DNA from 3 places in the Paenibacillus sp. BAC0078 genome. Region 1 is predicted to be linked to each of the others. Evidence: riboswitches for the same ligand, from Rfam matches in the RefSeq annotation. Region 1 holds a riboswitch; each other region holds the start of a gene.
What was found. Region 1 has a riboswitch for cyclic di-AMP ahead of ACX1DY_RS29615 (hypothetical protein). Riboswitches for the same ligand answer to the same signal wherever they lie in the genome.
Positions count from the first base shown of each region.

Region 2: it holds a riboswitch for cyclic di-AMP, as region 1 does, so the genes downstream of both, ACX1DY_RS29590 (hypothetical protein) here and ACX1DY_RS29615 (hypothetical protein) in region 1, are expected to answer to the same signal.
Region 3: it holds a riboswitch for cyclic di-AMP, as region 1 does, so the genes downstream of both, ACX1DY_RS01025 (APC family permease) here and ACX1DY_RS29615 (hypothetical protein) in region 1, are expected to answer to the same signal.

Region 1 is NZ_JBTLRW010000030.1:728-11,558, forward strand. Features, by position in the region: gene ACX1DY_RS29605 (hypothetical protein) at 99-254, shown strand; gene ACX1DY_RS29610 (hypothetical protein) at 273-725, opposite strand; gene ACX1DY_RS29615 (hypothetical protein) at 755-1,264, opposite strand; cyclic di-AMP (ydaO/yuaA leader) riboswitch at 1,420-1,587, opposite strand; gene ACX1DY_RS29620 (glutaredoxin family protein) at 1,859-2,101, opposite strand; gene ytxJ (bacillithiol system redox-active protein YtxJ) at 2,098-2,424, opposite strand; gene ACX1DY_RS29630 (SDR family oxidoreductase) at 2,621-3,343, shown strand; gene ACX1DY_RS29635 (winged helix-turn-helix transcriptional regulator) at 3,676-4,038, shown strand; gene ACX1DY_RS29640 (hypothetical protein) at 4,070-5,509, opposite strand; gene ACX1DY_RS29645 (MerR family transcriptional regulator) at 5,764-6,126, shown strand; gene ACX1DY_RS29650 (thioredoxin family protein) at 6,163-6,501, shown strand; gene ACX1DY_RS29655 (CHAD domain-containing protein) at 6,564-7,472, opposite strand; gene ACX1DY_RS29660 (lipoate--protein ligase family protein) at 7,768-8,715, shown strand; gene ACX1DY_RS29665 (carbon-nitrogen family hydrolase) at 9,499-10,278, opposite strand; gene ACX1DY_RS29670 (MarR family winged helix-turn-helix transcriptional regulator) at 10,452-10,831, shown strand, end outside.
Region 2 is NZ_JBTLRW010000029.1:42,465-53,295, reverse strand. Features, by position in the region: gene ACX1DY_RS29595 (flotillin family protein) at 1-1,120, opposite strand, end outside; gene ACX1DY_RS29590 (hypothetical protein) at 1,146-1,640, opposite strand; cyclic di-AMP (ydaO/yuaA leader) riboswitch at 1,845-2,031, opposite strand; gene ACX1DY_RS29585 (ketopantoate reductase family protein) at 2,258-3,166, opposite strand; gene ACX1DY_RS29580 (TetR/AcrR family transcriptional regulator) at 3,313-3,867, shown strand; gene ACX1DY_RS29575 (NAD-dependent epimerase/dehydratase family protein) at 4,201-5,181, opposite strand; gene ACX1DY_RS29570 (TetR/AcrR family transcriptional regulator) at 5,178-5,753, opposite strand; partial or broken gene ACX1DY_RS29565 (MFS transporter) at 5,889-6,131, opposite strand; gene hemQ (hydrogen peroxide-dependent heme synthase) at 6,876-7,622, shown strand; gene ACX1DY_RS29555 (hypothetical protein) at 7,634-7,777, shown strand; gene ACX1DY_RS29550 (Rid family hydrolase) at 7,983-8,441, shown strand; gene rarD (EamA family transporter RarD) at 8,738-9,619, shown strand; gene ACX1DY_RS29540 (TetR/AcrR family transcriptional regulator) at 10,248-10,831, opposite strand, start outside.
Region 3 is NZ_JBTLRW010000001.1:229,831-238,433, reverse strand. Features, by position in the region: gene ACX1DY_RS01040 (ATP-binding protein) at 1-1,574, shown strand, start outside; gene ACX1DY_RS01035 (DsbA family protein) at 1,669-2,421, shown strand; gene ACX1DY_RS01030 (disulfide oxidoreductase) at 2,421-2,852, shown strand; cyclic di-AMP (ydaO/yuaA leader) riboswitch at 3,043-3,201, shown strand; gene ACX1DY_RS01025 (APC family permease) at 3,328-5,145, shown strand; gene ACX1DY_RS01020 (histidine phosphatase family protein) at 5,271-5,900, shown strand; gene ACX1DY_RS01015 (ABC transporter ATP-binding protein) at 6,062-6,868, shown strand; gene ACX1DY_RS01010 ((2Fe-2S)-binding protein) at 6,881-7,687, shown strand; gene murB (UDP-N-acetylmuramate dehydrogenase) at 7,889-8,603, shown strand, end outside.

The DNA.
Region 1 (10,831 bases):
AGGAAACTATGATTTTCGTCTGTTGATGTAACCTTGAAAAGATAAATGTGTGCCTTAACAACGGCAGAAATGCTGCTGTTGAAGTGCAGATGGCTGGTTTGTTCAGGAACAACGGCAGAAATACCGTTGTTAAGGCGCAGATGGCCGACTTGTTCAGAAACAACGGCAGAAATACCGTTGTTGAGGTGCAGATGGCTGGTTTGTTCAGAAACAACGGCAGAAATACCGTTGTTAAGGCACAGGTGGCTAATTAGTTCATATGCTTACGCTCCTCACCCGGCGGTCAAGCTGGATTTCGGCAGTAAGTTCTCCTGCGCCGCCATCTGTTCGCGCACCTGTCTGAGCTGTACCTTAAGGGCGGGCACACTCCGCTGAAGAATGGCGCTGATTTCAGGCAGGGGGAGCTTAAGACCGTAGCGGAGCGCCTGAACAAGCCGGTTTTCCCAAGACAGCATATTTGCATAGCAGGGCTTGTGGGTTTGTGCAAGCCGGGAGCATTGCTGGATGCATTCACGGTAAGCGTCATGGGAGAAGGCAAGCGGGTCTAAACGCTTTTGCAGGTAAGACTCATAGAGTGCTGCGAAGGTCTTCACCACAGCCTCCTCCGCCTCGGTTCCCTGCCCGAGCAGCAGGCTGCTGAGTGCATAGACGCTCCTGCTGTATTTCTGAACATACTTCGTGTATCCGGCTGCGACAGCCGGCTGATGCGATAAGGGGTCAGGCATAATCTCACGGTCCTCTCTGAATATGAAATCTATAATATCGAGTAATAAGCGATGGATTTGTCGATGAGCTCCGCCGTGTCCAGATCTGGCCAGCTCCGCTGGTGCAGCAGGCTTCCCGAAGGCTTATAATACATCCGCCCCGTACTTGAGCCGTTGCCTGCGGCAGCCGCATGAAGCCGCGAGTCTGTCTGGATATGGCCAGACAGCACTTTTCCCTGCAGCTTTGCTTTTAAATCGAGCAGGGCTGTCTGTACCATCTCCCGCTGTGTCTGTTCCCATTCCGGGCTCAGGCGGCGGACGATCTCGATGGCTTCATCCAGCCGGCAATGCCGGATGGTGCGCAGGAAGCTGCTCCATTTCATCAAGTCAAATTCCGTATCATCTGCGCATAATATGCCTTGGGCCAGGCTGCAACCTGCCTTGCAGGTAAGCCTCAGAATGCCGAAGCGGGAGTTCCCGGACGATTCCGGGCCGCAAAAGGCAGGCCAAGGAGCATTGAATACAAACACCTCAATACGTGACAGCCTGCGCTGCTCCATTTCAGCTTTCCTCCTCAAAATTCCCTAAGTCTTAAGCCATTGTATCCTCCAAATCAGCTTATGCGGGTACAACAAAAAACCGCAGCAGAGGAGGACCTCTGCTGCGGCTCCGGTACAGGCTTAAATAAGCCTGGCGCAAAAGCGTGGCGGATCAGGATCTCTCTCTTTACGCTTACGAGGTTAGCTGTCGGATTCGGACGGTGAGAGTCGCCCTACCCTGTGAGACCGCATCTGTGCAGTCCCCTTAGGATTCACCCCAAGTAGGCTTTTCGCCTGGTGGTTCCCCCGTTTCCTGCTTGGCAGGAATTCAGCGTTTATGTAACTTTTCATGAATTACTTTCAAAACGAATCATACTACTTCGGGCAGGTCTTTGTAAAAAAGGAAAAGGGAGGGCAGCGGCAAGCTTTCATTGAATTGCGGGGATTGGGTGTAATTAATTGGCTAAAAGCATATATGTTGACGTTTATCGGCCCGTTATCTCGCTCGCACGCTGTTTTTCATTTTTAGGGGAAAAGGAGCCGGGTGATGGGGGATTATGACAAAGAAAAAGGGTCCCCGGTTGCTGCCGGATTCCCTTTTGTATATCAGCACTTTTATTTCGCGGCGGCTTCGATCAGCACTTTAAGCTCGGGAAGGTTGAAGCCTTTGACAGCATGTTCTCCCGATACAGTAACAGGAACGCCCATGAACCCAAGCTCCTCTACTTCCTCCTGATAAGCTGTGCTCGTCATAACATCTCTAACCTCAAAAGGAACGCCCTGTTCCGTCAGCAGCTGCTTCACCTGGTTGCAATCACTGCAGTTCGCAGTGGAGTACACGATAACGGATTCGCTCATTGGTTCACAGCTTCCTTGATGGCATCGCGGGTGATTTTCCAGTGGGAGGTATTCCAGCGGACTTCGCTGTCTTCCAGCAGAAAAATTTGCGGAGATTCATGCTTGATGCCGAAATCCTCGGCAATCTGGTTCGAGACCGGACGGTCCTCAATCACATGAACCACGGCTGCCGGAGTGCCGGAGTCCTGGACGTAGGCTTGAAATTCCTCATTTGCTTTGGCGCTGATCGGGCAGGTAGTGCTATGTTTGAAGAGCAGCTTCTTGCCGGGCTGTTCCACGTATTGATGCAGTTCATCCAGGGTATGGATTTGTTGAATGGACACCTTGAATCACCTTCCTGAGTATGATATCCCTGATTGTAACATAGTTCAAAATTAAATCAAAAGGGAGATTAAGCAGTCTTGTCCGGGAAAATACAGTCCTGTACAGGACATTGTAAAAATATAGGCGCCATGCTAAGGTGAAGGGAATGCGGGCAGTGCTTGTTACTTATACCTCAGGAGAGGGAGTGTCCATCTCATGATTAGAATTGCATGTGTTACCGGTGCTGACCGTGGACTCGGATTCTTCCTTGTACGCTGGCTCCTTGAGAATAAATATACGGTTTTTGCCGGTAAATATATGGCGGAGCCCGGAGAGCTTGCGGCGCTGAAAGAACAATACCCGGAGCGCTTGAAGCTGATCCCGCTTGATATCGGCAGCAGCGAAAGTGTGAAAAGCGCGGCACGCAGCATTGCCGGCAGCACCGGGCATGTGGATCTGATTATCAACAATGCCGGTATTATTCAAAGCGCGGATGATGCCACGATACTCGTTGATATGGATGACGCCTCAATGGCCCATTTATATAATGTAAATACGCTCGGCGCTTTACGGGTCAGCAACGCCCTAATGGGCCTGCTGCTGCAGGGCAAGCAAAAACTGATTGTGAATATATCCTCCGAAGCCGGCAGCATCAGCCGTAATCGGAGGATTAATATGTACGGATATTGCATGTCCAAAGCAGCGCTCAATATGCAATCCTCCCTCATGCACAACCATCTGCGGGTGATGGGCGGCCAAGTCATGGTTTTTCATCCCGGCTGGCTGCAGACTTATATGAGCGGCGAGAAGGATGAGGGAGCCCCGATACCCCCGGAAGAGTCCGCCCGCAAAATTATGAATATTGTGCAGGAGCACAAGAAATACATAGGCGAGGAGCCGGCTTATCTCGATCTTGATGGAAATCCTTGGCCCTGGTAGCCTATTTTCCTCTGAAAAGAACTTAAAAAATCCAACCGCAGCTTAAGGCTTCGGTTGGATTTTTTGGTGCGCTATGCGTGGCGATCGGCGTGAAGTCCCAGCAGGAGACACTTCCGAAACCTCGCCTCGTTCCGAGCACGCTGTGATCAGGATCAGCAAAGCTAAAGTAAGCGGCAGCACGGTCATTCATTTAAAAGTCAACATATCTGGTTAGTTCACTCCCTATAAGCAGCGGTTTTCACTCTTGAATATGCAAGGCTCGATTTGATATAATCCATAGTAAATACAGTTAATTACTCGACATTATAGTCAAAAAAAGAGGTGGCAAAGAAATGATCAGATACCGCAATCATGATTTCATGTGTACTTCCGAAATCACGCTGGGATTGATCAGCGGCAAATGGAAGCCCTTAATTCTGGGCCATTTATCGCAACAAACCTACCGATTCAATGAACTACTGCGATTGATGCCCGGAGCCACGCAAAAAATGCTAACGATACAGCTAAGAGATCTGGAAAACGCCGGATTAATCACCCGAAAAGTATATGCCGTCGTTCCGCCAAAGGTAGAATACTCGCTTACCGATATGGGAAAAAAGCTTATGGCCATCTTAGTCCAGCTCTGCGACTTTGGCGCCGATTATATATGGGCATTTCCGGAAGAGGATCAGACGGCCGCAGAGCAGCGCGCGTAACCTCCTCGACAGCCGGCCTCTTACCGTAAACTTAGGAAACTCCGCGATGAAGCAGAAATTTTGCGCCGAATTGTTTGCCCGCCCGAAGCGACGCCGCCACTTCATCCGCCCGGTCACTGTCGATGACAACGACGTTTTGCGGGAACAGTTTGCCAAGCAGCCCCAATAAGAGAGGTGTATTCCCTTCGGCCGAAACATAGTGTATGCCTTCCCGGCTGCTGTCCACCAGGCCGGGAAGGGCTAATATATCGGCGGCGGCGTACTCAAGCCACCCGGAACGGTTCTCCGTCCCAGCTGTGGATTCTGCGGTTGCGGGAATGGCGGCCTCGGGACGGTACATGTAGCGCTGCCCCCGCAAAGCCTGCCCGACATCCACACGATATTCGCAGCTTCCCTCAAAATCAGTCAGACGCAGCACCAACGAAGCACGGCCCGGCTCAATCACCCGGGGTACGATATCTGCGTCGCCGCTAAAGAGCTGGATTGCCGCGTTGGCATTGTCTGCCTCTTGCTTCTTTGGCGTAAGGGGGTCAAGCCGGCTGAGGGGCGCGGCACCGTAATCGGCCTGCTCGTAGTCAAATACGATAGCGGTTGTCTCGCCAGACTCCGAAGCTGACAGCAGCTGTGCGGGATGCCAGCGGAGCAGGTTTGGGGCTGCGGTTGCCGGCGATTTCCCGATCACCGCGGGTAGCACCGTTCCGAACTTGTATTGAAATCCGTAGCCAACCGGGTCAAGCTCAGGGCACAGCACCTTTTGAGCAAAACGCACGATCTCCTTGTGCGGAATTTGCTTGACGATCAGCTCGGTGAAGAAGCGGTCTCGCGCCGGCTCGATGAGACGCAGCCCGATGGCCTGACGCTCCTCCCTGATCTCCAGGGGAACCTCCTCCCAATTTTCAAACGGAATGAGCGCATCTCTGAGCAGCACGAGCTGATGCAAATACTCGTTGAATAACTGCATGACTTCCGGGCTGCCAGCCGGCCCCATTAAAATGCCTACCACCTCCGGCGTCCATAAATGCTGGTCACACCGGCTTCGATGAACGAGCTGGACCAAGCCGTTGTATCCGTACCGCTGTCGTCCCGGCTGCTTCGCATAAACCTCCCGTGCCCAGCCCGATATAGCTGTTCCGATTTGCTCTGCCTGGACCAGAAAACGGTTCTTCGTCTCCTCGCCCGCCGCCAGCGAAGCGAACGGCAGCACCGCTTCTCTCCCGGAAACCGCCAGGCTTGCTTGAAGATTCCTTAACAACGGCTCGGCTGCAGCGGCGCTTCCCAACCGGGCACAAACCGCTTCGAGCAGGATTCCGGCTTCGCTGACAATATCCTTGGCTCGGTATACACCCTCAGGAATACCCCATTTTACCAGATCCCGGATATTGCTGGAGCTCACAGCTACAGTATCATATGCGGGGTCTAACCGCGTGCCAAGACGCAGACTTCCTTCCCCCATTTGAATGCGATAATCCAACCAAACCTCCCCCTCTCACTATGTTTCGCTCAGTATAGAATCAATTCGAAGGCTTGAAAAGTACGCACCTTATGGTATGTAAGTTTCAATTCAGTAAGGTAGTTTCAATAAAGGAACCGGACCGCGTGTAGCGCTTCCCAGCCGTGTTCGCCCGGTCAAACCTGCGAACTGCGCAGAAAAGTGTTGACCCTTACACTGGTGTCAGGGTTTATACTAAGGGCAGACCATTTCTCATGAACCCCGGGGAGAATGCCATGAAGATAGGTGAGCTTGCAGCCAAGACGGGCGTCAGCGTCCGTTCTTTGCGATATTATGAGCGTCAGGGATTGATCGCCCCGCTCCGTCAGGCCAACGGATACCGCGAGTATTCGCCGCTGGCCGTGGAGACGGTGGAGACGATCAAGCTTTATTTGAATCTGGGCTTATCTACAGAGGAGATTGCCGGATTTTTGAATTGTGTGCTGAAGAATAAAGAGGCCTTCTGTGCAGAGGTGATGCCGCTGTACCGCAGCAAGCTGGAGGATATTGAGCGCCAGCTCGTACAGCTGAACCAGATCAAGCTGAATCTGCAGCAGCGGATCGCTTCTATACAGCAGGAGCAGAGCGAATCAGAATAAGCATAATGTGTACAGATACACTAGGAGGTAATCGTGATGGCGATAATAAATGCGGAGCATGCCGATACGCTGCGGACGAAGCTGCGCGAGGGAGGAACGGTGCTGGTTGATTACGGCGCGCCGTGGTGTCCGCCTTGCAGAACGCTGCTGCCTATTCTGGAGGAGCTGGACGAGGAGTATGGAAGGGATGTTACCATACTGAAAGTGAACTGTGACGAACTGCCGGAGCTTGCGGCCGAAGCCGGAGTGATGGGTATGCCTACTGTGGTCGTGTACAGCGGGGGCCAGCCGATGGAGAAGCTGGTTGGCTTGCGGCCGAAATCGGTCTATCAGGGTGTGCTGAACAGGCTGGCTGCTGCAGTACCGGGCAATTAAGAACTGAAAAAGGCAGGAGGGCGCATGCATATCGTGCGCCTCCTGCCTTTTAATATGGCATATTATGAGTGATGGGGCTGCTTCGGTTTCTCGCTGAAGGGAACAACCTCGTTGTGGTGCAGCGCTTCCAATACTTCGGCTCTGAGGCTGTCTGTGAATTCATCCCACACCCTTCTGCTAACACCCAGTTCATCGGGGGTAGCGGAGCTGAGCACCTCCAGCCATATCCGTCGATCATTAATGCCGCCTAGCTGTTCCTGAATGCCCTTGTAGATTTCTTCATCGGCATGGAACTTCTGGTTAAGCGCAAAGGCAGCGGCACTCGCGGTATAGCGGAGCTCCTTGGCGGCGATACGCAGCTCATGCAGCGCGTCGAAGGCGGCGGCGGATTCGGCCTCTGGACCCTTGAACAGGGCTTTGCAGGTCTTTTTCTTCTGCTCAAAGGCGACTTCCAGCTCGCGCATGACGACATTCGCATCTCTTTTGGCAGCAAGCTGCTCCAGCTCCCTGCTCAGAAAAGACTCCCATTGTCTGTTCAGACTTTTACCGGTAAGCTTCGGCAGCTTGTCTGCCAGCTTCCTGCGGTACGTCTTCCGCTCACCCTTCTGTTGCTCAATCACTGCCTTCAGCAGCTCAGCGGTTTCATTTGCGCCGGCTTCTTTCGCCTGCTTGCGTTTATCCTTGAAGGCTTCGATAAGCACATCCGCATCTCTGACCTTGCCGAGTCTTTTCTGGGCCTGCTTGAGTGTGCCGTACAGCTCATCTGTGACGGAGTGGCCGGGATCGAGAATGGACAGCAGCGTCAGCAGCTTGCGGCTGTTCACCCTGGCCTGATGGACATCCTCACTGTCAAAATCCCGCAGCACTTTCTTGCAGTAATCCTGATAGTCGGTGTACAGCCTGTTCAGCGCCTGCTCCCATTGTCTGGTCTTGCTGATTTGCCGTTCCTTCGCTAGTTGTAGGGTAGTCATGCGGCATCACTCCACTCTTGTAGGTTGTGTAAGCATGAGCTTCAGCGCAAAGCTTGTCGGAATGAATCATCTTCTTATATCCTAAGAATAACGGTATCCTGCTGCTATTTCAATTGCCTGATTCAGCGGCCGCTTCGCGGCCGGGCAGCGATCGGTTACAATGAGAGTATTGCCGGAATAATGGAATATTACAGGGTAACGGATACCCGGGCGTTAATTGGTATGACAGCATATGACCTTAATCGCCCGTATCCGGGAAAACCGGTAGTCAGTGGAGAAATTGGAGGTTTTATCTATGAGCAACGGACCAGCGGACAGCCGGGAGCAGGCAGGAGGGAGCAGCCTTCCTCCGGTTATGGCGCTTTTTGAACATTTGAATGAAACGGAAAACATGCAGGCTGCCGGGGACATAGCGGCAGTAGATGGGAACGGGGCGGTAGCGAATGCGGCAATTGCCGGAGATATGCTGCTTCCGTTCGCTTTTGAGGAGACGCTGTGCCGGGATATCGGAGCGGGTGCGGTTCCTCCGTCTGTGCATTTGTGGAGCCATCCCGGCGGCGTGGCGCTGGGCCTGAGGGACAGTAAGCTGCCCCGGGCAGCCGAGGCGATGGACAAGCTTGAACGGCAGGGCTTCCGCACGGCGGTCCGGCATTCCGGCGGCGCTGCGGTGCCGCTGGATGCCGGGGTCGTCAACGTGTCGCTGATTCTTCCGAAGCCTGCGGGCAAGCTGGACTTTCACGATGATTTCCGGCTGCTGGCTTCGCTTATCGCCGAAGCCGTCGCCGTAAGCCATCCGCAGGCAGCGGCGCAGATCAGAGCGGGAGAAGTCGCCGGCTCGTATTGCCCCGGCGACTTCGATCTCGCCATCGGCGGCCGCAAGTTCTGCGGCATCGCCCAGCGGCGGCAGAGCAACGCGTACTTTGTGCACGCGTTCGTGATCGTCTCCGGCTCCGGACGGGAGCGCGGAGAATTGATCCGCGGCTTCTACGAGATTGCCGCGGGCGGTGATGGTTCGCTGACGTATCCGCGCGTCAGCCCGGAGACTTTGGCCGCGCTCGAAGAGCTTGGCGGCCCGGCTTCGGCGGCGATGTTCGCCGAAGGATTCCGCCAGGCGCTGACCCGGCGCGGCGTCAGCCTCCAGCCCGCCGCCCTGCTGCAGCAGGCGGCGGGCTATGATCTCCAGTACGGCGATTCTCGCGTACTGGAGGCCGCGCGGGTGCTGCGGGAGCGGTACGCCCGCTAGCCTTCCCGGGGCGGTTGCGCCAGGCAACCGGCCCTGTCCGTCCAAGCCGGGTGAAACGGAGTAAGACAGGCAAGGCGAAAGGCGCCGCAATTCTGCTGTCTTCAGCAGGTGCGGAGCCTTTTTCTGTCTGGTGATTTCCTGCCGGTTGTGGGTAAGATGTGTATAAAGCTGGGGATAAGCTGTTTTTGGTCCCAATTTCCGCTGGGAGAATTTGATCTGCTTTGCAGAAGTGACTGAGGAGGTTATGATGCCCGGAGTGAAGTGGAAAAAGTGAGCTTAAATGTGCTACAAAGCGCTCAGCAGCGGCGTTAGTGGAAAAAGTAAACTTAAATGTGCTCAAAAGCGTTTCGCAGCGGCGTTAGTGGGAATTAGTAAGCTTAATTGAGGGGATTTCAACAGGAAATGCTGCGAATCCGCCGGATTAGGTGGACTTTTTCCCACAAGCGTTTGCTTTGAAGCGAGGGGGACAAAATTAAGTTGCCTTTTTCCACCTGGGTTAATCCCCGTTGTTTTGTCCCCACAGCCCAAGGTGGCCTGAGCACTCCAGTAATTTCCGAACTTAAAACGGCTGCAATGTCCAGTTAAGGACGGCGCAGCCGTTTTGTTCTTGTTATAGTTCCCACCCATTGTGGATAAATTGTGCATAAAGTTGGGGATAAGCTGCTTTGGTTGAACCATAGAAAGATGAATTTGTGACCTAACAGCAAAAATGCCGTTGTTGGGCACCCCTTGCCGTTGTTGACCCTCGCCCCGCCGCCTATGAAAGTACATCCTTTTCTACAGCTACCGGTACAGCTCCGGCCTCCGGTCAGCGAAGATGGGAATCTGCTGACGCACCTCCCGCACTTTGGACAGATGAATATCGCCGCTGACAATCTCCTCGCCTTCAGACGCTTCACAGACGATCTCGCCCCAAGGGTCAATAATCATCGAATGTCCGGCGAAGGTGTTCGCCGGGTCATCGCCTGCACGGTTGCAGGCCACGACATAACATTGATTTTCAATCGCCCGGCTGATCAGCAGCGCCCGCCAGTGGGACAAGCGCGGCAGCGGCCATTCCGCACTGATGAACAGAATCTCGGCACCGAGCGCAGTGTGGGCGCGGACCCATTCGGGAAAGCGGATATCGTAGCAGATCAATCCGGCGCATGAAGCCCCGTCCAGAGTGAAAAGCCCTTTGGCTGCTCCCGGCTGCAGATACAGATGCTCATCCATCAGCCGGAACAGATGCAGCTTGCTGTACTCTCCGGCGAGCTCTCCGCTGCGGTTGAAGATATACATGCTGTTGGTAATGCCGCTGTCTTGCCGGCTTGCAACGGAGCCGCCCACAATATGGATGCCTAGCTCGCGGGCCAGGCCGGACAGCTGAGCCTTCGCAGTGTTCCCCTCAGGATCGGCAATCTCCGTAAGCCGGGTTAGGTCATAGCCGGTTGTCCACAGCTCGGGAAGGATCACAACCTCCGCGCCGTCAGCCGCTGCCGCCCGAATGTGGCGTTCTGCCGAAGCATAATTCGCCTGGGGATTGCCGAATGCTATATTGAGCTGAATCAGGGATATTTTCATGAAGAAAGGCCTCCTCGTAGAAGAAAACTGTACTTTGATTGTATGGGGAAGCGGGCCTGCAAGCAAGAAAAACAGGTAACGCAGAAATAATAGTTGACGGGTCAATGATGTGGGTGTACACTGATGAATGTCAAAAAGATTTTGCACAATATATTTGCGTTAGGGGGTTAATTTTGACTGGACATCTGCCTGAGGAAGAACGTGTCTTTGAACTGCTGCAGGGGCTGAACAAAGCGGTCACGCCGAAATTTGAGCGCTGTGCCGGCATAAGTCCCACACGTCTACGTCTGCTCCATGAGCTGTTTCAGGTTGACGAGATCAGCCAGATTGCGCTGCAAAAGCAGGTTGACATCGACGCAGCAGCCGTCACCCGCCACCTCAAGAGTCTGGAGGATACCGGCATGATCTCCCGCCGCAACAATCCTGCCGACAACAGAGTTACTCTTGTCTCGCTGACCGGGCAGGGCCGGGAGAAAATACGGTCTTACCGGGAAGAGAAGAGCCGTTTCATCAGCAGCTTGCTAAGCGGCTTCGACGAACATGAGCGCATAAC
Region 2 (10,831 bases), on a different contig from region 1:
CAGCCAGTTGAACAATTTCCGCGTTGGCTCTCCCCTTCGCCAGCTCCGCCTCCGCCGTTGCCAGCCCGCGTTTGGTCGTCGTGGCTGCCTCTGCTTCCGCTTCAAGGATTTGCCGCTGCTTGGCTGCCTCCGCTCTCATAACCGTAGCCTGGTTCTCCGCCTGGGCAGGCTTGATCACCGTTGCCTCCAGTTCCTTCTGTCTCAGTTCAACTTCGATTTCCCGGACGGTCCGGTTGGCTTCCGCTTCCATCTGCGTGATCTTATCCTGTTCGGTAACCAGCGACTGCCTGATTTTATTCTGCTGCAATTCGTACGCAAGATCCGCCTGCGCCTTCTTCACTTCCGTCTCCAGCTTAAAATCGGCCTGCTTAATGTTCAGTTCCTTCTCGAACTGGGATTCCTTAGCGCGGGCGGCGGTTTCCGCTTCTATGGTGGCCTGATGCGCATCGGCTTTGGCAATGGAGGATTCTTTCGCCGCCTCAGCCTGCTTAATCTGAATGTCGCGTTCCGCTTCCGCCTTTGCAATGCTGGCATCGCGGCGGATACGCTCAATTTCCGGAACCCCCATATTGTCGATATACCCTTTATCGTCGGTAATTTTCTTAATGGTGAAGCTGACCACCTCAAGCCCCATCTTATCGAGGTCCTCCGAGCAGGTCTCCCGCATCTTGCTGTTGATTTCGTCGGGTGTCTTTAGTATGGATTCCACCGTTAATTGCCCGATTAAGCCACGCAAATGGCCTTCCACCGAATGCAGGATAATGGTCTCGCGGTCTTCTTCCGGCCGGTCGATAAACTGCTCGCTGGCAGTCAGAATAGCGGTAGGATCACTTTTGATCTTAATCTGGGCCACCGCCTCCAAGCTGAGCTTGATGCCTTGCCGGGAAAACATCGCCTGCGCCGGGATGACATCAAAGCTCATCAGCATCATGGAGATGGTCTTATTGTTCTGGAAGCCGGGGATGACAAAGGTCCCGCCGCCCTGCACCACTCTTTTTCCGCCGAGACCATACACAATCATCGCTTGATTGGGCGGAACCTTTTTATAAGCGTTCACGATACTGAACAAAGCCAGCAGGATAACAACAACAATTGCCGCGATTAAATAAAGAATAGCCATTTGCTTCGACACTCCCCGTTATTTATTATTGTTCGATTTCCCTCTCAAAGAGGGTTACTGTCGCCATTCCTTTATCCACCTTCAAAATAATCACCCTGTCGCCCTTTGCGAGCTGCTGGCCGGCTTCTGCCCGCACTCCAATGGAGCGCATCGTTCCGTGCAGCACATATTTCATTTCCCCAACCGCTCCATCCACTGCAGAAATACTGATGTAACCAAGCTGCCCCACCTGCTCATAATCCATTTCATTCATGCTGCTGTCATACCGGGTCATTAACCGGGCCAGCACCGCATACATCAGACAGCCCAGCAGTAAAGCAACCACGGTGCAGATCAGCACCACTGCAAGCATATTCATTCCGCTGAACCGGGAAAGCACATAACCAGTGCCGCCCCAGACCGTTACAAACACCATCAGCGGGAGTATGGGCACAAAGCCCGGACCTCCAGCATCGCCGCCTCCCGCATGCAGATGACCCGCCAGGCCATGTCCATGAAATCCGCCGCTGAGAAGGAGCAATAGCCCTACCCAGAAGCACACGATAAATACAGTAACGATAATCTCCCCCTTTCAGGTATTTTAGCTAGTGAATAAAAGCTCTAATTTTCGTTGTTATAAGATTTCAGCTCCTCATACAGACAGCAATTCTCTTCCTGCATGCACAGCAAAAAGACCACAGAAGCGGCAGGGCTCTCCGTGGTCGGTTAAACGATCATGGCGCTCATCCTCTCTCTTCGAGGCTTACGGGGTTAGCTGACGGATTCGGGCAGCGAGATTGCCCTACCTTGCAAGAAGCGCGCTTTTCAGCACGCAGCAAGGATTCACCCCAGGTGAGCAGCTATCTGAGCAAAAGCCGCGTTCACCATTGGTTCCCCCGTTCCCACTACCCGGAATTCAGCCATTTGAGAACAGTTTTATTACATTCAGTTGTTGATTGAATCTTACGCCTGTGGCCGTTTAATGTAAAACGTTGCAGATGGCAAAAGAAGCCAAAGATTGCCTCCCCTTCACGAATGAAGGCGCATTCTTTGGCTTCGCTCTTAAACGGCCGATGATTTGCTCATTTTTGCTTCGTTTCTCGCAAGCAGTCCCATTCGCCCAAAACAAATGCTGTAAATACCATAAACCTTAATATCTTATGGTGTGATATCCTTTTGACTTAAAAACTTCATTAAGTCGTTATTCAACTGTACAATTTCGTTGTTTGCATTACTCGCATAATCAGGCAACATCATATCCTTTACCATGTTCGTCCGTAACCATATCATAAAGAAAAAATCCAAAATCCAATCCGGACATCTAAGCAAAATTTTTATTTTAGACGGATCAATCGCAACACCGGCTTTTTGTACAGCCCTTAAATTCGCTTTCAGAGTGTATGTTATTTTATGTGCCGTTTTTCTGGTTCTAGCTGTTTTGGGGTCAATGATCTTATTATCAATATTCAAAAAGCTAAGCATTGCAATATCCGTTACGGCATGAGTTATTAAATACGCACTCATATCCTTATTTATTACGTAAGGAAGTTTTGCTGTTCTTAATAATCTTGCGAGAGTTTCTATGCGTTCTGTCACTACGCCATTAATTTCTCCGAACATAGTAGCCGCTAATAACTTTGATGGAAATCGAGCGTACAATATTCCATCTTTTATCTGTCCACCAACGCCGGGGAAGGCTGGTAAAAATCTATCCCCTACAATATCCAGCCATGAAGAGAATCCAATTGGATTACTAATCATTGTAACAATATTTTTGCTTTGATTGTCTTTGAGTGCTGACAACGCTGATTCAGATCGATCGTAACGAACTGTAACGAAAATAAAATCATAAATATCATCATTTTCAAGCTCATCAATGACATTTACTTTTATAGTTTTGACCGTACCTTTTTCATTATATTTCAGGCCATTTTCTTTCAATGTATTAAATCGATTAGAACGTGCTAACATAGTAACGTCAAGCCCTGCTTCAATAAATTTAATTGCGTATATGCTCCCTATAACACCTGCACCAAAAATTAAAATTCTATTCTGTTTTACTGACATAAAATCACCCCTATTTATTAACAATTCCTTTTGATCATCAGACAACGTGTTGTATGATGTGATCATAAATCCTTATGATTTCTTCATCAACCATCAGTTTTTTATTATTTGTCGGATGATATTCTTGTTCGCAATAGGAGGATTAAATGAAAAAGCAACCTGAAATAACGGAGAAAACAAAACAAACTTTTATAGATGTTTTTTGTGAGCTATATAGTCAAAAGCCGATTGAAAAAATCTCGATTCAAGAAATTGCGAATAAGTCGGGATATAACCGCAGCACATTTTATCAATACTTTACTGATATTTACGAATTGTTAGACTTTGTTGAGAATGATTTATTGAACTACATAAAAGAAGAATTAGCGAATAAAGCGTTATCTACGCATACTGCTGTTCAAAATCCGCTTCATTGTTTGGAGAAAAGGGAGTATCTCTCGATTCTCAATGCCCTCTTGGGCGATTATGGCAGTATTCGTTTTTTAGAACGCTTGAAAAGAGAAATCACCCTTGATAGCTTGGAATTAAACCTTCCGCAAAACAACTCCATAACGCCATACTTGATTGAGTTTCACATATCAACATCACTTTCTTTATTTCGTCTTTGGCTCCAGCGACAAAAGGATTTATCGCCAGAAGAATTTTTCGAGTTAGTGGAAAACCTATATAAAAAGGGGGTAGCGCCATATTCTAAAAAATGAATCTACTTAAAATTGATAGATGGGTGTGCAATATTTTTGATAATATGCACACTGAAAAAGCCCAGCCAATAAGTTCGTACTAGTGACTGCGCTTATTATATCTTCCAATGGTTACGATAGTCAGCAAAGTGTGGGGCAGAAAAAAACAGTGCTTGTATTCTACATGAAGGATATCCTCTACTACCTGCACATGAGCGAGCGCTAAGCACGTTACATGCTCGTTTTCCTGAATTACTGATTGCTACGGCTTCTCTGCTGTCTGCCATATCGACAAAAGGGGGAAAGTCCAAAGAACGACTAACCGGCGATTGCCGGCGTTCGCCCTCCAAAGCACTATCGTAGAGCAGATGGTTCCTCATAGCTTTGCAAGCCCGCGTCGCGCAAAGTTCTTCCGACATAGCCCAACTCTCGACGTGCAGCGGCATCGTTGACTGTGAACTCACGCCCGATCATGCGTATCATCGAGCGTGAGATCGGCGGATCCCCGTCTTTCCGCGTGACGGCCCAGATAGTGTCGAGCAGCCGGCCAATGGCAGAGGCAAGCCAGTAGGGCATCGAACGCAGCTTATCGATGGACAGGCCCTGTAAGTTCGCGAGCGAGGTGACGAACTCACGGAAAGTCTGCCCTTCCTGGTCTTTGATGAAGAAGGCATGACCGCCTTCTCCGCGTTTAAGAGCGCATTGTATGGCTTCTACCACATTGTCCACGTGGCAGGTTGCAAAAGCGTAGTCGCCGCGGTTGATGAAGGCGAACTGTCCAGACCTGACTGCTTCGGGAAGCCCTTGACTAAACGGATCACCAGGCCCCCAGATAGCCGGCGGGCGAAGCGCGATGGTGCGAAAGCCGGGTTTGTTAGCTGCCAGAACCATTGATTCGGCCCGTGCCTTGCTCGCCAGGTAGGCGGAGAAGTGGCTCGGGAAAATCGGCGTGCTTTCATCAACGTTGCGGATGGGCGTACCGCCATTATCCATGAGGATTCCCGCTGCGCTGATGTAGACGAATGTCTTCGCACCTGCGGACTCGGCTGCCTTCAACAAGGCTACGGTTCCATCAACGTTGGTGCGGAAGAAGGGTTCGCGAGGCCCCGAAAAGCGGAACAGGGCGGCCGCGTGCACAACCGCATCAATCACCGGCAATATGAGTGGCGTGCTGCTTTCGAGATCGGCATCGACTGGCGTAGCACCCATGGACTTGAGTTTGGCGTGAGATGATATGGAGCGTGTGAGTGCGAAAATCTCGTGACCGTCCTCTATGAGCTTCGGGATTAGGCGACCGCCTAGCAGACCAGTACCTCCCGTGACAAGAATTTTCATTCTGTTCGTCCTTTCTGTTCAGGATTTAGGATGGACCGTATGGCACCCTCGCGGATTTGCTCCAGGACTTCTGAAGTGGGTGGCACCGCTTTGCGTAGCCGAGCTGTGACGTATAGTAGGGATGCAGCATTCGCAGACGCCCACATGAGATCGGCAGCCACCTCCACCGTCGGCCTGAGCCGGCCCTCAGCGGCGATGGCCGCGATGCGTTGGATGAGGAGCGCAAAGGCCTGCTCGGCGGCGGGAATTTCAGCATCGTTGAGAACGCGGCCCATCATCACCGCGTAGAGCCGTGGACGAGCCGCCGCGAAGCGCACGTAATCGTCCCAGCCCTCGCGTAGTGCCATAACCGGATCGAAGGATTGCGTGGCAGTCCTTTTGCTTTCGAGAAACTGAGCAAATGCTTCCTTAATGGCGGCGCTCAGTAGCCCGTCGGCGCTGCCGAAGTGATGATACAGCGTCGGTGCGGTCACCTTCGCGATTGCGCAGACAGAGCGTGTCGTGAACTGTGCCTCGCCCTCTTCCTCGAGAACTTGTAAAGCCGCATTGAGTAGAACGTCGTGTGTATTCATGCGACCAATATAGCACAGCTATATTGGTTTGTCTATAGCGATGCTATATTGGTGCCAATACCCTCCTGACATTCGATAAACCCCCAGGTTCCCGACGTGACTATATCCGTTCCCCGTACGGACGCTGAAAATCCCTCGCTTCATTCGATGAGTGGCGACTGTGATGATAGGAGCTCCTATAGACACACCCAGTGCATATCCGGTAATGAGTAGCCCTGCTGAGGGGATGGACACCTGCAAGCTTTCGGCCACTTCAGGAAGTAACCCCATAATAATAAATTCAGTCATTCCAATCGCAAATGCCCCTATTGTCAGCGCTAATAGCGCCAAAGTCGGGCTTTTACTTTCTGGTTTATTTTCTATATTCACTACATCCAAATAAATAACCACCTATCCGTTTTTTTCAAAAAGAAAGCACTCGAAAACCAGCAGCTTTAGCACCAGACTCAGGTGATTCCTGCATTATTCACAAGCCCCATTCGACAAGCTCTTTTTGCCATCTACTCGTGTTTCCTTGCGAAACGGCATTCCTGCAAATAAGACTAGAAGAATGTTATATTCATTAGCACGCGCTTGTTATCCCTATCCAATTTGCTGAGCAAAACTCGTTAAATCCAGATCCCCCTAAACTCCCCAGCTTTAATCCTGTCACGAAAAAATCGAACATACGATTCCGGTCTTGCCTTTCACTAGAATCATGGTACAATAAAAGATACCGTTCGGTATCTTTTATTGTACAACAAGCTGTTCTAGAATGAAATAGCGCCGAGCCATTTTGATTTCATGAGAGGTATTACCTTTTTGGAATAACTAAAACTTATAGGAGGACTTGAGAATGACTGAAAAGTAAATTTTAAAAACGTTTGACTGATCTGACCTTATTTTTCCCCGAATTAAAGAGTTGTCACATAATGAATATATTTGTTAAAATACGGAACTAAAATTCTCATTGTTGCTCGGGATAGACGCATTCAAATGCTTCTCAAATCAATAGTCCCGTTACATTGGATGCAGCAACTCCTTATCAGGATGAAATCACTCTTTGTTCTAAGATCAAGAAATGAAATTCAAAAAAAGAAAGCTATTGGATAAGCCAAAACAACCAAGGGAGGCTAAAGTAAGATGAGTGAAGCAACAGAAACGCTAGAGGGTTGGTACGCGCTGCATGATTTCCGCACAATCGACTGGGTTGCCTGGAAAAGTGCAACCACAGAGGAACGCGAGTATGCAAAGCATGATTTGATGACGCTAATCTACGAATGGTCGGCGGTCGAATCCCGGATGGAAGGCAGCTTGGCAATGTACGCCATCGTCGGCCAGAAGGCAGACATTATGTTTATAAACCTACGCGAGACACTCGAGGAGCTGAACTCAGCGGAGAACGCATTTAATCGTTCTCGGTTCGCCAAATTCGTAAAACCAGTTTACTCATACGTCAGTGTCGTCGAGCTGAGCAATTATTTAGCACCTCCCGGCTCCGATCCGATGCAAGTTCCCGAAGTAGCCGCTCGCCTTAAGCCAATCTTACCCAAGGCGAAACATATCTGCTTTTACCCTATGAACAAGCGACGCATGCTTAACGATAACTGGTACATGCTCTCTCTGGAGGAGCGCAAAAACTTCATGCGCAGTCACGGTATGATCGGCCGCAATTATGCAGGTAAGGTCAAGCAGATTATCACCGGCTCGGTCGGCTTCGACGATTGGGAGTGGGGTGTTACACTGTTTGCCGACGATCCGCTGCATTTTAAGAAGCTCGTCTATGAGATGCGGTTCGACGAGACTAGCGCACGCTTCGGAGAATTCGGCCAGTTTTACGTTGGCAACATACTCACACCTGTTGGCTTGACAGAGTTGCTGAACGTGTAAAGGGCTAAATTATGCTTCACGGATTAAAAATGCTTTATAAACCCTCCTTTGAAATTAGTGGTGTTAGAGAAGTAAATGACGAAGCTCTTGAAAAACTGGCTAAGAAGTATGCTGAATTCGTCACTCAGCCATTTCTGATTGCAGTTGAATCCTAAGGGGGGATCTCACTCGGGGAGTCATCCAAAAACTTAACCCCTCATAAGCGGCGCTGCGCTCATATGTCCAGTAATCGTTGCTGGTGCATAAAAAAAGAACGGTTCCTGAGCATAATGTTATCCATCAGCAACGACAATGCAATCGGCTCACAAGAAAAAGCGGCTCGGATATCCGAGTCAGCGTATACGAAAAGGAGATAAGAAGATGACGAATACGAACGCAACGAATGGTAAAGAGGCCGCCTATCATGGTGTGCCGGCGGAAGACGCTTACGGTTATGCACAAGCAATCAAGATCGGAAACACGATCCATGTTTCCGGCCAACTCAGCCACGACGAAAATGGGGCGATGGTCTTCCCCGCGGTGCTCGATGAATCTGGGAAGCCGGCCGACTTCTCGATGATGGAGGAGCAGATGCGGGTAACCTATGCCAATGCCGCGAAGATCCTAGCACAATTCGGGGCCACCTTCGATCACGTGGTTGAAGATACGCTCTACGTCCTCGATGTCGATGCGGCATTTGCGGTCGCAGGCAAGGTTCGGAAAGAAGTCTACGGGACACCGCAGCCTCAGGTCGCCAGCAATTTGATCGGCGTACCGAGACTGGGCTTCCCAGAGCAACTAATCGAAATCGTCTTCAAGGCAGTGCTGCCTCAAGCCTAAGCGGACGCGGGTTTGACGAGGAGGCGTGCCCATCACGAACCCATCAAGACAACTGCCCCCAACGACATGCTGATTGTGTGCCAACCTGTGGCAGCATGTCGTGTTATGCATGAGACGTGTATTGGCATCCTTGGTCGCTGATAACTCCTGTAATGCAGTCGGTTCAGCCAAGTTGTACGTTAAATACCGAAAGGCTATTTTTATAAGATGAAACAAATTGAGTTACAATTAATCGGCGCTACGGGGAACTGAGCATATTGCACTCAGACATCGGAGCGGGAGGAAGGAAATTGATTATGAATAATGGGTTAATCAACGCTATTATCGCTTATATCATGTGGGGAGTTCTCCCGCTTTATTGGAAGTTGTTTAATGATGTGCCCGCAGGCGAGATTTTATCGCATCGGGTTGTCTGGTCGTTTGTCTTCATGGGCATTCTCGTCACCGTCCAGCGCCGCTGGGGTGATATGAAGCGGATTGTGACTAGCCGTTCGCTCCTGCTATCGCTCACCGCCAGCGGACTGTTGATCGCTGCTAATTGGCTCATCTTCATCTGGGCTGTCAACAACAACCATGTCGTTGAGACAAGCCTCGGCTATTATTTAAACCCGCTGCTGAACGTGTTACTAGCGATCGTCTTCCTTCGTGAGAAGCCGAATCGTGGCCAGTGGCTCGCAATTGCCGTCGCTGGCGCGGCGGTGCTCATCATCGCAATCGACTATGGGCGATTTCCATGGGTCGCAATCTCGTTGGCTTCGTCGTTTGGCTTATACGGTCTTGCGAAAAAGAAGATTGTGCTAAACGCTTCTGTAGGCTTGTTGTCGGAGACAGTTGTAGTTCTACCCTTTGCGCTCGGCTACTGGGTCTATTTGGCCTCCGTGGGCAAGGCGATGGCATGGACGCTGCCTCCGTACATGTTCATCGAACTACTCCTTTCGGGCGTAGTAACTGCACTGCCGCTGTTCTTCTTTGCACGAGCAGCCGCCCGCATGGCGTTTTCCACGCTCGGATTCGTACAATACATCGGGCCGACAATCATGCTGTTACTGAGCGTATTTGTGTTCAAGGAATCGGTATCGTCTACCCTTCTCGTCGGTTTTGCACTCATTTGGACAGCGCTTGTTATATACGCTGTGGCATCAGTTCGTGGCACAAAAGTCACGAAGGTGAATGTATGACGAGGCCTTCAGGTGTCAGACAATTCAACATATTAATGAAAGCGTCCAAACGGTGACAGACGTCGCCAAAGAACTGAAGATTAACCAAGACACAGTGTATGGTTCTCCAATAATACGCTGCCCGTTCAACACAACGTGTTAAACCGCGAGTTCCAAGCGACCAAGCCCGAAGAGAAATGGGTCAGCGATATCATTTATGTCTGGACCGCGGAACGATGACTGTATTGGGCCAAGCCTGTTGGTTAGCCAAAAAAGGTAAAAAAGCCGCCTCATTCGGTAAAGTGTGTGTACCCCTGCAATCTCCCGAAACGAGGCGGCCTCATGAAAAAACCTACTTCAATATCCAGCATTCTTCAATATACTGATAAGTTATATTTGTTTTTGGCGGAAGCTGCCTTCCAGCAGTGGAAGGGATATCGGGGATGGAGAGCAGCGGATGGCGCGTAGCGGGCGTGCAAGGTTGACCAATCCACTATTTCTTCAAGCGTTTGCTTAATATCATGATCAGACTCTACAATCAAAAAAACCGGCCGCCTGCCTTGGGCTCCCCATAAGGGGCAAAAAGCAGGGGTACAGCTACATGTCGGACTTCTTGGCGACCGTGGAGAACTCTGCAACGTACAACTGATTAACTATTTTTCAAACAACAATTTTGTAAATAGAATGCAAAGCATGCTGTATTCATTTGCATATGCTTATTATCCCCATCTAACTTGCTGAGTAAAATGCCTCCTTCGAGCAAGGAAAAGGCAAATGAAGCAAGTGCATCCGTATCCAAATCCTCCTTAAACTCCCCACTATTTATCCCGTTAAGAATTATACTCTTTATCATATCCAAATGGTTATGCAGCCCTTGTCTTGCCCGATCTCGAAGCTCCGTATGAGTATCGTCACTTTCTACTGCTGTATTCTGCATAGGACATCCGCCAACAAATGGAGGATTACCAACAACATCTTCATAAACACGAAAAAAAGCAAGCAACCTCCCTGACGCAGACTGCTCCCGGTCGACCGCCTCAGCAAATTTGCTGATAACTATACTGGCAGCGTAGTTGTAGGCTTCAAGTGCAATCTCATCTTTATTTGTAAAATGTCGATAGATGCCCCCCTTCTTAATTCCGGTGTCGGCAATAATATCGTTTAACGATGTACCAGCATAACCTCTTTGATTAAAGATTGCTGCCGATCTCATAATAATGTGCTCTCTTGTTC
Region 3 (8,603 bases), on a different contig from region 1:
CCCGGACCCGCAACAAGCTGTACCTCGGATTTGGCGGGTTGCTGTTTGGCAGTGGCCTTCAGATCATGCATTACTGTGGAAGGCTGGCGACGAACCCCTCTTTGGAGTATGAGCAAAGCAGGCTCTCAATTGCAGGGTCTGTCTTGTTTTCACTTATTATCCCTGTCGTTACCGTCTCCTTTGACTCCAACTGGGTGCGAAATTCCTATAATATGTTTACCATCAAAAAAATAATGCTCATGCTCACGCTAACCGGCGCGCTCCTGGGAACCCATTACTCCGCGATGGCCGGAGCCTCTTTTGTTACACCAGATATGGCGATGGATACAGGGAAAAGCTCGCTCCTTAGTGATTCAGTACTGGAGCTGATTTTGGCATGTGCCTTTCTGCTCATGGTGACCATCGTATTTATTCTTCTATATAGAGACCGGCAGCGGGTGCTGCACTCCTCGCAGTTTAATGAGCAGCGCTACATGGCCTTGTTTGAATTCAGTCCGGATATGGTGATTTGTATTGATCCTGTCCGTCAAAATGTCATCAGTGTCAATCCTTCACTCCGGCAGACAACAGGGTTCGGCACAGAGGAGCTGGGTAACTATAAAAATGTTATGTATACCGGTCAGGATGAAGAGGCGCTCAAAACCGCAGTCAAAAGGGCGGCAGAAGGTGAATCCAGCAAGCTGGAATTGTCAGTCACAACCAAAGGAGGGCGCAGGCTCGTGTGCAGCGCTACTGTTTTTCCATTGGTACATGATAAACAGAACTTTGTGTATATCGTTGCGGAGGATGTTACCGCATTGGCGGAATATCAGCAGGAGTTAATCGTGGCGAAAAATGCTGCCGAGAGCGCCGCCCGGATGAAAAGCGAGTTCCTGGCTACCATGAGCCACGAAATCAGGACCCCGCTTAACGGAATCATTGGCATCAATCAACTGCTCACAGAGGAAATAAGATTGCCTGAGCATTTAGACCTGCTTAAGCTCCAGAACACAAGCAGTCACGCTCTACTAAAAGTAATGAACGACATCCTCGATATCTCCCGCTTGGAGGCAGAGAATTTGCTGCTGTACAGAGAGCCTTTTCAGCTTGCAGCCATGCTTCAGGAATGTATGGACCTGTTTGCAGTGAATGCCAGCGATAAAAATTTGAGCCTTAAGCTCCAGCTTGAGCCGTCGATCCCCCAAACTGTAGTCGGTGACAGTGCGCGAATCCGCCAGATTCTCGTCAATTTAATCGGAAATGCAGTCAAATTCACCCATGCCGGAGAGGTTAGTGTAATTGTAGAGCCTTATAATTCTGCTGGAGCAGCCTTGGATCTGCAGTTTACAGTTAAGGATACGGGCATTGGGATCTCGCCTGACAAGCTGAGGCTGTTGTTCCAGCCTTTCTCCCAGGTGGATGCTTCCCACAGCCGCAGCTATCCCGGAACCGGGCTTGGGCTGGCTATATGCAAAAAGCTGGTCGATTTAATGAACGGCGAGATTTGGGCTGCAGCCGCAGATGGCGGCGGGACCGAATTTAGCTTTCGGATTACGCTGCAGACTATTGAACAGATCGGGACAGAAGCCGTGTGAATGGGGTTTGCCAAAGCTAGAGTTTTAATTATATAATTTTAAATCATATGAACTTCATCACACCAGTCCGCACAGGACGGAAAGGAACTCTCTTTTGAGCAAAACAAAAAATAATAATGTCATGGCTCCCCAATTAAACAAGCAGGAGAGACGCAGGGCAGAGCTTGAGAAGCAGAAGACGAGAATTCTGATTATCAGTACAGTAGCGTTAGTTGTTATCATCTTTGTAGGGTTATTCATGTTAGCTTCAAAGGACAGTTCCTCGTCAACAGCAGGTTCCGGTACAGCATTCAACTTCAATTACAGTGAGCTGCCAAGACTAGGCAAAGAGGATGCCCCGGTAAAAATCGTCGAGTTTGGCGATTTCAAATGTCCGGCGTGCGCCCAATTCTCCGGCTCGATCAAACCGCAGCTTGTTCAGGAATATGTGAATCAGGGTAAGGCGGCACTTTATTTTGTGAATATGGCCTTTATTGGCCCGGATTCGGTAACGGCCTCTTTGGCCGCATTGTCTGTCTACCATCAGAACAGTGACGCTTTCTGGACCTACTACGATGCTATTTATGCTAACCAAGGTGACGAGAACAAGGAGTGGGCAACCGCAGACTTTCTGGTAAGCCTGGCGCAGAAGGAAAAACTCCCGATTGATTTTGATCTCCTGCGCAAAGACATTGAGAACCGCACCTATGAAAGTGAACTGCAAAGCGACATTAAGATCGCCAAAGATGCAGGGGTAACTTCCACACCTACAGTTTTTGTTAATGGTGTAAAGGTGGATGAGCCTTTCAAGATGCAAGCGATTGACGCACAGGTTAAAGCCGCCACCACAGCAGTGAGTGCCAAGTGATGAAGTTTTCCAGGTTCTGCCGCCGCCACTGCCTTTATCTGGCCTGGTTCGTATCCGTAATTGCCGTAGCAGGCAGCTTGTATCTCAGCGAGGTGCTGAAATATGAGCCCTGCAAGCTCTGCTGGTTCCAGCGCATTTTTATGTATCCGCAGCTCATCCTGCTCGGAATTGCCACCTACCGGAATGATAAAAGCATTATTCCCTATGTGCTCCCCTTAAGCCTGATTGGCGGCTCGATCTCGCTCTATCATTATGCCGAGCAGAAGATTCCCGCCCTCAGTAAGGTGATTCCCTGCACAATCGGCGTTCCCTGCAACAAGGATTATCTGAATTATTTCGGGTTTATTACCATTCCGTTGCTGGCACTGATTGCTTTTGCATTAATCGCAATTTTGCTCTGGAACGGGCGTAAAGAAGAAGAGGCAGAGTAAGAAACTTCTGACACAAATATTAATCGAAATCCTGTAAAAAGACGTGTTGAAGGGATAATTGAAGAGAATGAAAGATCGGGTTATCCCTCATCCTGGATTTGCGTTATTTGAATGTTTTTTCATTATTTTTTCATTTTTTTCACCGCTTTACGGAAGACGCGTTGTAGATTATCATTAGTCCTTGTGAGAAGTTGAATACGCGCTGAATTTTCCGTAAGGGAAAACGGGGGAACCATTATTGGCAGATGTGCCAAAGGGGTGAATCGGGAGCGGGTCAAATGACCCCAACCGTAGGGCTACCACAGTCCGAATCCGCCAGCTAACCTCGTAAGCAACGGTGGGATAATGACGATGCTATAAGCATGCGGATCATTTCCGTATGCTTATTTTTGTGCCTGCATTTATGAAACCCGCCGATGAAAACAGCGCACGGTACTACCGATTCAGCTTAACAAAGAGAGGAACTGTTACTACAATGGTAAGCAAGGTAAAACGACTATTGATCGGGCGTCCGATGAAGTCGAATGAGCTCGATCATGAAAAGTTATCCAAGGTAAAAGCATTGGCTGTCCTATCTTCTGATGCGCTCTCGTCTGTAGCCTATGGGACGGAACAAATCCTGATTGTCTTGGTGGCTGCCGGTTTTACAGCCATCTGGTATTCACTGCCAATTGCATTAGCCGTATTGGGCCTGCTGGCTATTTTGATTTTATCCTATCGCCAGACCATTTTTGCCTATCCTCAGGGCGGCGGCGCGTATATCGTAGCCAAAAGCAACCTCGGGATTCCAACCGGCTTGCTCGCCGGAGGCTCTTTGTTGGTGGATTACATTTTGACCGTTGCGGTAAGTGCCTCGGCGGGTACGGATGCGATTACATCCGCTTTTCCAAGTCTGCATAATCATAGCGTACTTATCGCTGTTACCGTAATTCTGCTCTTGACCATTGTCAATTTGCGGGGGGTTACGGAATCTGCATCCTTCATTGCCATTCCGGTATATCTGTTCGTGATCTCGATCTTTGTGCTGATTATATCAGGAGTATTCAAATATATAACCGGCGGCGCTCATGCGAGTGTCCCTGAAATCGGGTCGGCCGTTTCCAACGTCAGCCTGTTTCTGTTGCTCAAGGCCTTCAGCTCCGGTTGTTCGGCGCTGACGGGTGTCGAGGCTGTATCCAATGCCATTCCGAACTTCAAAGCCCCGGCGGAGAAAAATGCCGCCAAAACCTTGATGATGATGGGGATTATCCTCGGGATCATGTTCACGGGGATTACGCTGCTTGCTTACTGGTATGGAGTTACACCGGATGAAAAAGCGACAGTTGTTTCACAAATTGCCGAATCCACCTTTGGCCGCGGCGCTTTGTACTTTTTCATTCAAGGCATTACAGCAGTGATCCTGTTCCTGGCTGCCAATACAGCCTACTCGGCGTTTCCGCTACTCGCCTTCATGTTCGCTAAGGATAAGTACCTGCCGCATGCATTTATGGTCCGCGGTGACCGCTTGGGCTTCTCCAACGGCATTATTTTTCTTGGGGTCCTATCGGCCTTGCTTGTAACGGCATTCCACGGTAATACCGAGAGCTTGATTCCTTTGTATGCGGTGGGTGTGTTTATTCCGTTTACACTGTCCCAGCTTGGCATGATGGTGCACTGGTTCAAGACCAAGCCCAAAGGCTGGCACAATAAATTTGCTGTGAACACGGTGGGGATGCTCACAACTCTGACAATTACAATGATCTTCATTATTACGAAGTTCTCCAGTGTATGGATGGCCTTTATCTTCCTGCCTGTTGTCATGTTCGTGTTCCACCGCATTCACCACCATTATCTGAATACTGCAGATCAGCTGCGTATTTGCCCGGCAACAGATAAGCCCTGCATTAAGGGAAGCACAGTAGTCGTTCCTGTCGCGGGTGTGACACGTGCGGTGCTACATTCAATCAGCTACGCCAAGTCCTTGACGGACAATGTGGTGGCTGTGTACGTCGGTTTTGATGAAGAAGAAATTCACAAGATGGAGCAGAAATGGGAGGAGTGGAACCCCGGTGTACGCCTGATTGTGCTCCGTTCCCGTTACCGCAGCATTATCCGTCCGCTTGTCAAGTTCATTGATACGGTAGAGTGGAAGACAGCTTCAACCGACCATATCACCGTCTTGATCCCGCAATTTATTACCAAGCACTGGTGGCAGGCCATCCTGCATAACCAGACCAGCTTGTTCATCCGTTCTTATCTCATGAATCAAAAAGACATTGTTGTAGCAACCGTGCCTTTTCATTTGCACAAATAGACAGATAGACTGCATTATCATGGCTGTTTCCGGGGATTCCGGAAGCGGCCTTTTTTTATGGAAGAAATAGAATTCATCAATATGGTATTATATGTATTACGACTATTAAAGGGGGTAGAAGGGAAATGGCTATTTATTTTGTAAGACATGGTATAGATGAAGAAGGTTTTCGCGGCGGATGGAGTCAGCGTGGACTTGTAGCCCAGGGTTACAGGCAATCGGAGAAGCTCGGCCATTATCTCAAGGAAAATAAGTCCACATTTAACATTCATCGTATCATTAGCAGCGATTTGCAGCGGGCATTAGATACGGCAAATGAGATTGCCAGGGCACTAGAAATGCCAGTTGAAGGCAGCAGTTACTGGAGAGAAACGAACAATGGTGTCATAGCCGGTATGCCCAACGAAATCGTAGATGAACGGTATCCTGGTTTGTATTTCGCAAGTTTACAGATGGATGAGAGGTATCCTGGCGGTGAAAGTCCTCTTGAGTTTTTCACTCGTATAAAAGAGGCATTTATGAAATTATGCGAAGAGCAAGTAAGAAGCAGTCATAATGAAAATGTAGTCGTTGTTACACACGGTGGTGTAATAAACGTTATTTATCATATTCTAAGAGGGTTAGATTGGACAAACAAAAGCAGCAAAACATTCCCGGCTTCATATACCAGTATTCATAAAGTGGAGTATTGTGACGGAGGCTGGGAAATTTCAATAGAAAACCATACGGAGCATCTAAATTGTACCAAAAACTAAACATTTATATTGACATGGATAATGAGAATCAATATCATTTAGTGGAGTGAGACTAAGGCATTCGGCTTATCAATTTAAGCGAATGTTACGAAGCAAATTTTACTGTGATGTTGAACCTGCAGGAGCAACTGCTCCTTAAAACTTTTTTAGGAGTGAAAACCATGTCAGAACGTTTGAACACAGAACAATTAAGTATAGGATATGCTGAGACGATGATCGTCAAGGGATTGGATCTGTCCCTTCCAACAGGGAAGATCACAGCGCTTGTCGGGGCCAACGGCTCCGGGAAATCTACCATTCTCAAGACTATGGCGCGTATCATGAAGCCTAAGAGCGGCAGTGTGATGCTGGACGGCAAGTCGATTCACAATCTGTCCACAAAAGAGGTAGCCCGGCAGCTTGCGATTCTGCCGCAGAATCCTACCGCTCCGGATGGTCTGACCGTCTCTGAGCTGGTTGGCTATGGCCGCTATCCCCATCAGAAGGGCTTCGGCACCATGACTTCGGAGGACCGCGAAATTATCGCTAAGGCGATCTCTGTTACCGGGATGGAAGCGTTCCATGACCGCCCGATTGACCGCCTCTCCGGGGGGCAGCGCCAGCGGGCCTGGATTGCTATGGCTCTGGCTCAGCAGACGGATATTCTTTTCCTCGATGAGCCGACAACGTTTCTTGATATGGCGCACCAATTGGAGGTGCTGCAGCTTCTGCAGAAGCTGAACGAGGAGGAAGGCCGCACGATTATTATGGTTGTGCATGATTTGAACCATGCGTCCCGTTATGCCCAGCATATGGTGGCGATCAAATCGGGCAGTGTGATCAGCGAAGGCACTCCGGCCGAGGTAATGACGCCGGGTGTGCTGCGTGAGGTATTCGGGATCGAAGCGGATATTGTTCCTGATCCGCGTACAGGTGTGCCACTCTGCCTGCCTTATGAATTGGCGGCATACAAAGCGGTAGCAATGTAATGAGGCAAGGGTATGAATGAAGCGCTCAGCCAAGAGCTGATCAGCAAGTTTGACCTTCATCCCGTACAACCTGCCGAGGCTCTGCATTCTTTTAAGGCGCTGGAGCTTGTCCATGAAGAGGGAATGCGCCCTTTCCTCGACTGTTACCGCCCTCTTATGAAAGCACTGGATGATAAAGCGGCTGCGGCATATATGGGAAGCTGGTTCTCGAGTCTGGCGCTCGCGGTGCAATATTCGCTCTCCGTATATTCCTCAATACCGATAGTAAGCTTGTCTTGTTTATCCAACCATCTCATTCCGGCCAACGGGTATTGCCGGATAGCTTTTTCGCTACAGGACTGGGAGATAGAGAATGCCCCGAAGGAAGCGGCGCGTGAGGGTTGGCGCAATGAGGTACTGACCCGCTTCTACCGTGATACAGCAGCTCCGTTACTGCGGAGCTTGCATGAGGCAAGCGGTCTGAGTCTGAGTGATATATGGGGCCAACTGCCGACTAAATTCAACTACTATATGGAGCAGTTTGCAGATGGGCTTCAGGATTCCAAGCTGCTGGATACTTTACAGGACGATTACAGCTATCTGAAGCACAGTCTGCCGGCAGAAATTCTCGGGATGAAGCGGAATCCGTTTGATGTCACGGTTCGCAGAATAGAAGCGCTGGACGACCCGGAGCGGACCGTGCAGATGCGCAACCGCTGCTGTCTCTATTACCGGACTGAAGGTGGAAGCTACTGTTACACCTGTCCCCGCTTGAAAGAAGAGGAGAGAGCGGCACGGCGGGTAGAATACCGCAAAAAGGCGGCCCGCCCCCAAGGATAGGTTATAAACGTGAAATCTGACTCATAATGATTATATATGCAGCAGGCCCAGGCTCCCGTCATTGACAAGGGAGCCTGTTCGTTGTTAAAGTTGTGGTTGCCCTGATTAAATTCCACACTATTTTTTTGCATATAAGCAGCGGAGTATGATTATCCGGTGAATAAGGATCATTATTTTTATAGAGTCAAAGGAGCAAAGAAGATGAATATCAGCAAAATATATGAGGATCTGCAGCAGTTGGTTCGGGCTGGAGCGGTTAAGCGCGATGAGGTGCTGGAGAGCCACGTGTTCACCCGTATGGGCGGTCAGGCGGACGTCCTGGCAGCGCCAGTGACCTATGAGGAGCTTCAGTCCATTGTTACATATGCCCGCGTAAATGAAATTCCGCTTACAGTCCTGGGTAATGGCTCGAATGTCATTATCCGTGACGGAGGCATCCGCGGAATTGTTCTGCTGACCTCTGAATTAACCGAAATGGGGCTGCGGGACGATTTGCTCTATGCCCAGTGCGGCGCAAAGATTATTGATGTCTCCAGATTTGCTTTGGAGAAGCAGCTTGCCGGGCTTGAGTTCGCCTGCGGAATTCCTGGCACTGTAGGCGGAGCGCTGTACATGAATGCTGGAGCATATGGCGGTGAGGTCAAGGATGTGCTGCATAGCGCACTTGCCGTTGACAAAGCTGGACGGCTGGTGACTTTGCAGGGGGATGAACTGGAGTGGGGCTACCGTAAAAGCGTCTTCGCCAGCGGGGACTTCATTGTGCTGGAGGCCCGATTTGCCTTGCAGCCGGGGGATTCAGCGAATATCAAAGCCATAATGGACGATTTGACCTACCAGCGTGAATCGAAGCAGCCACTGGAGTATCCTTCCTGCGGAAGTGTCTTCAAGCGCCCTCCCGGAAGATTTGCCGGGCAAT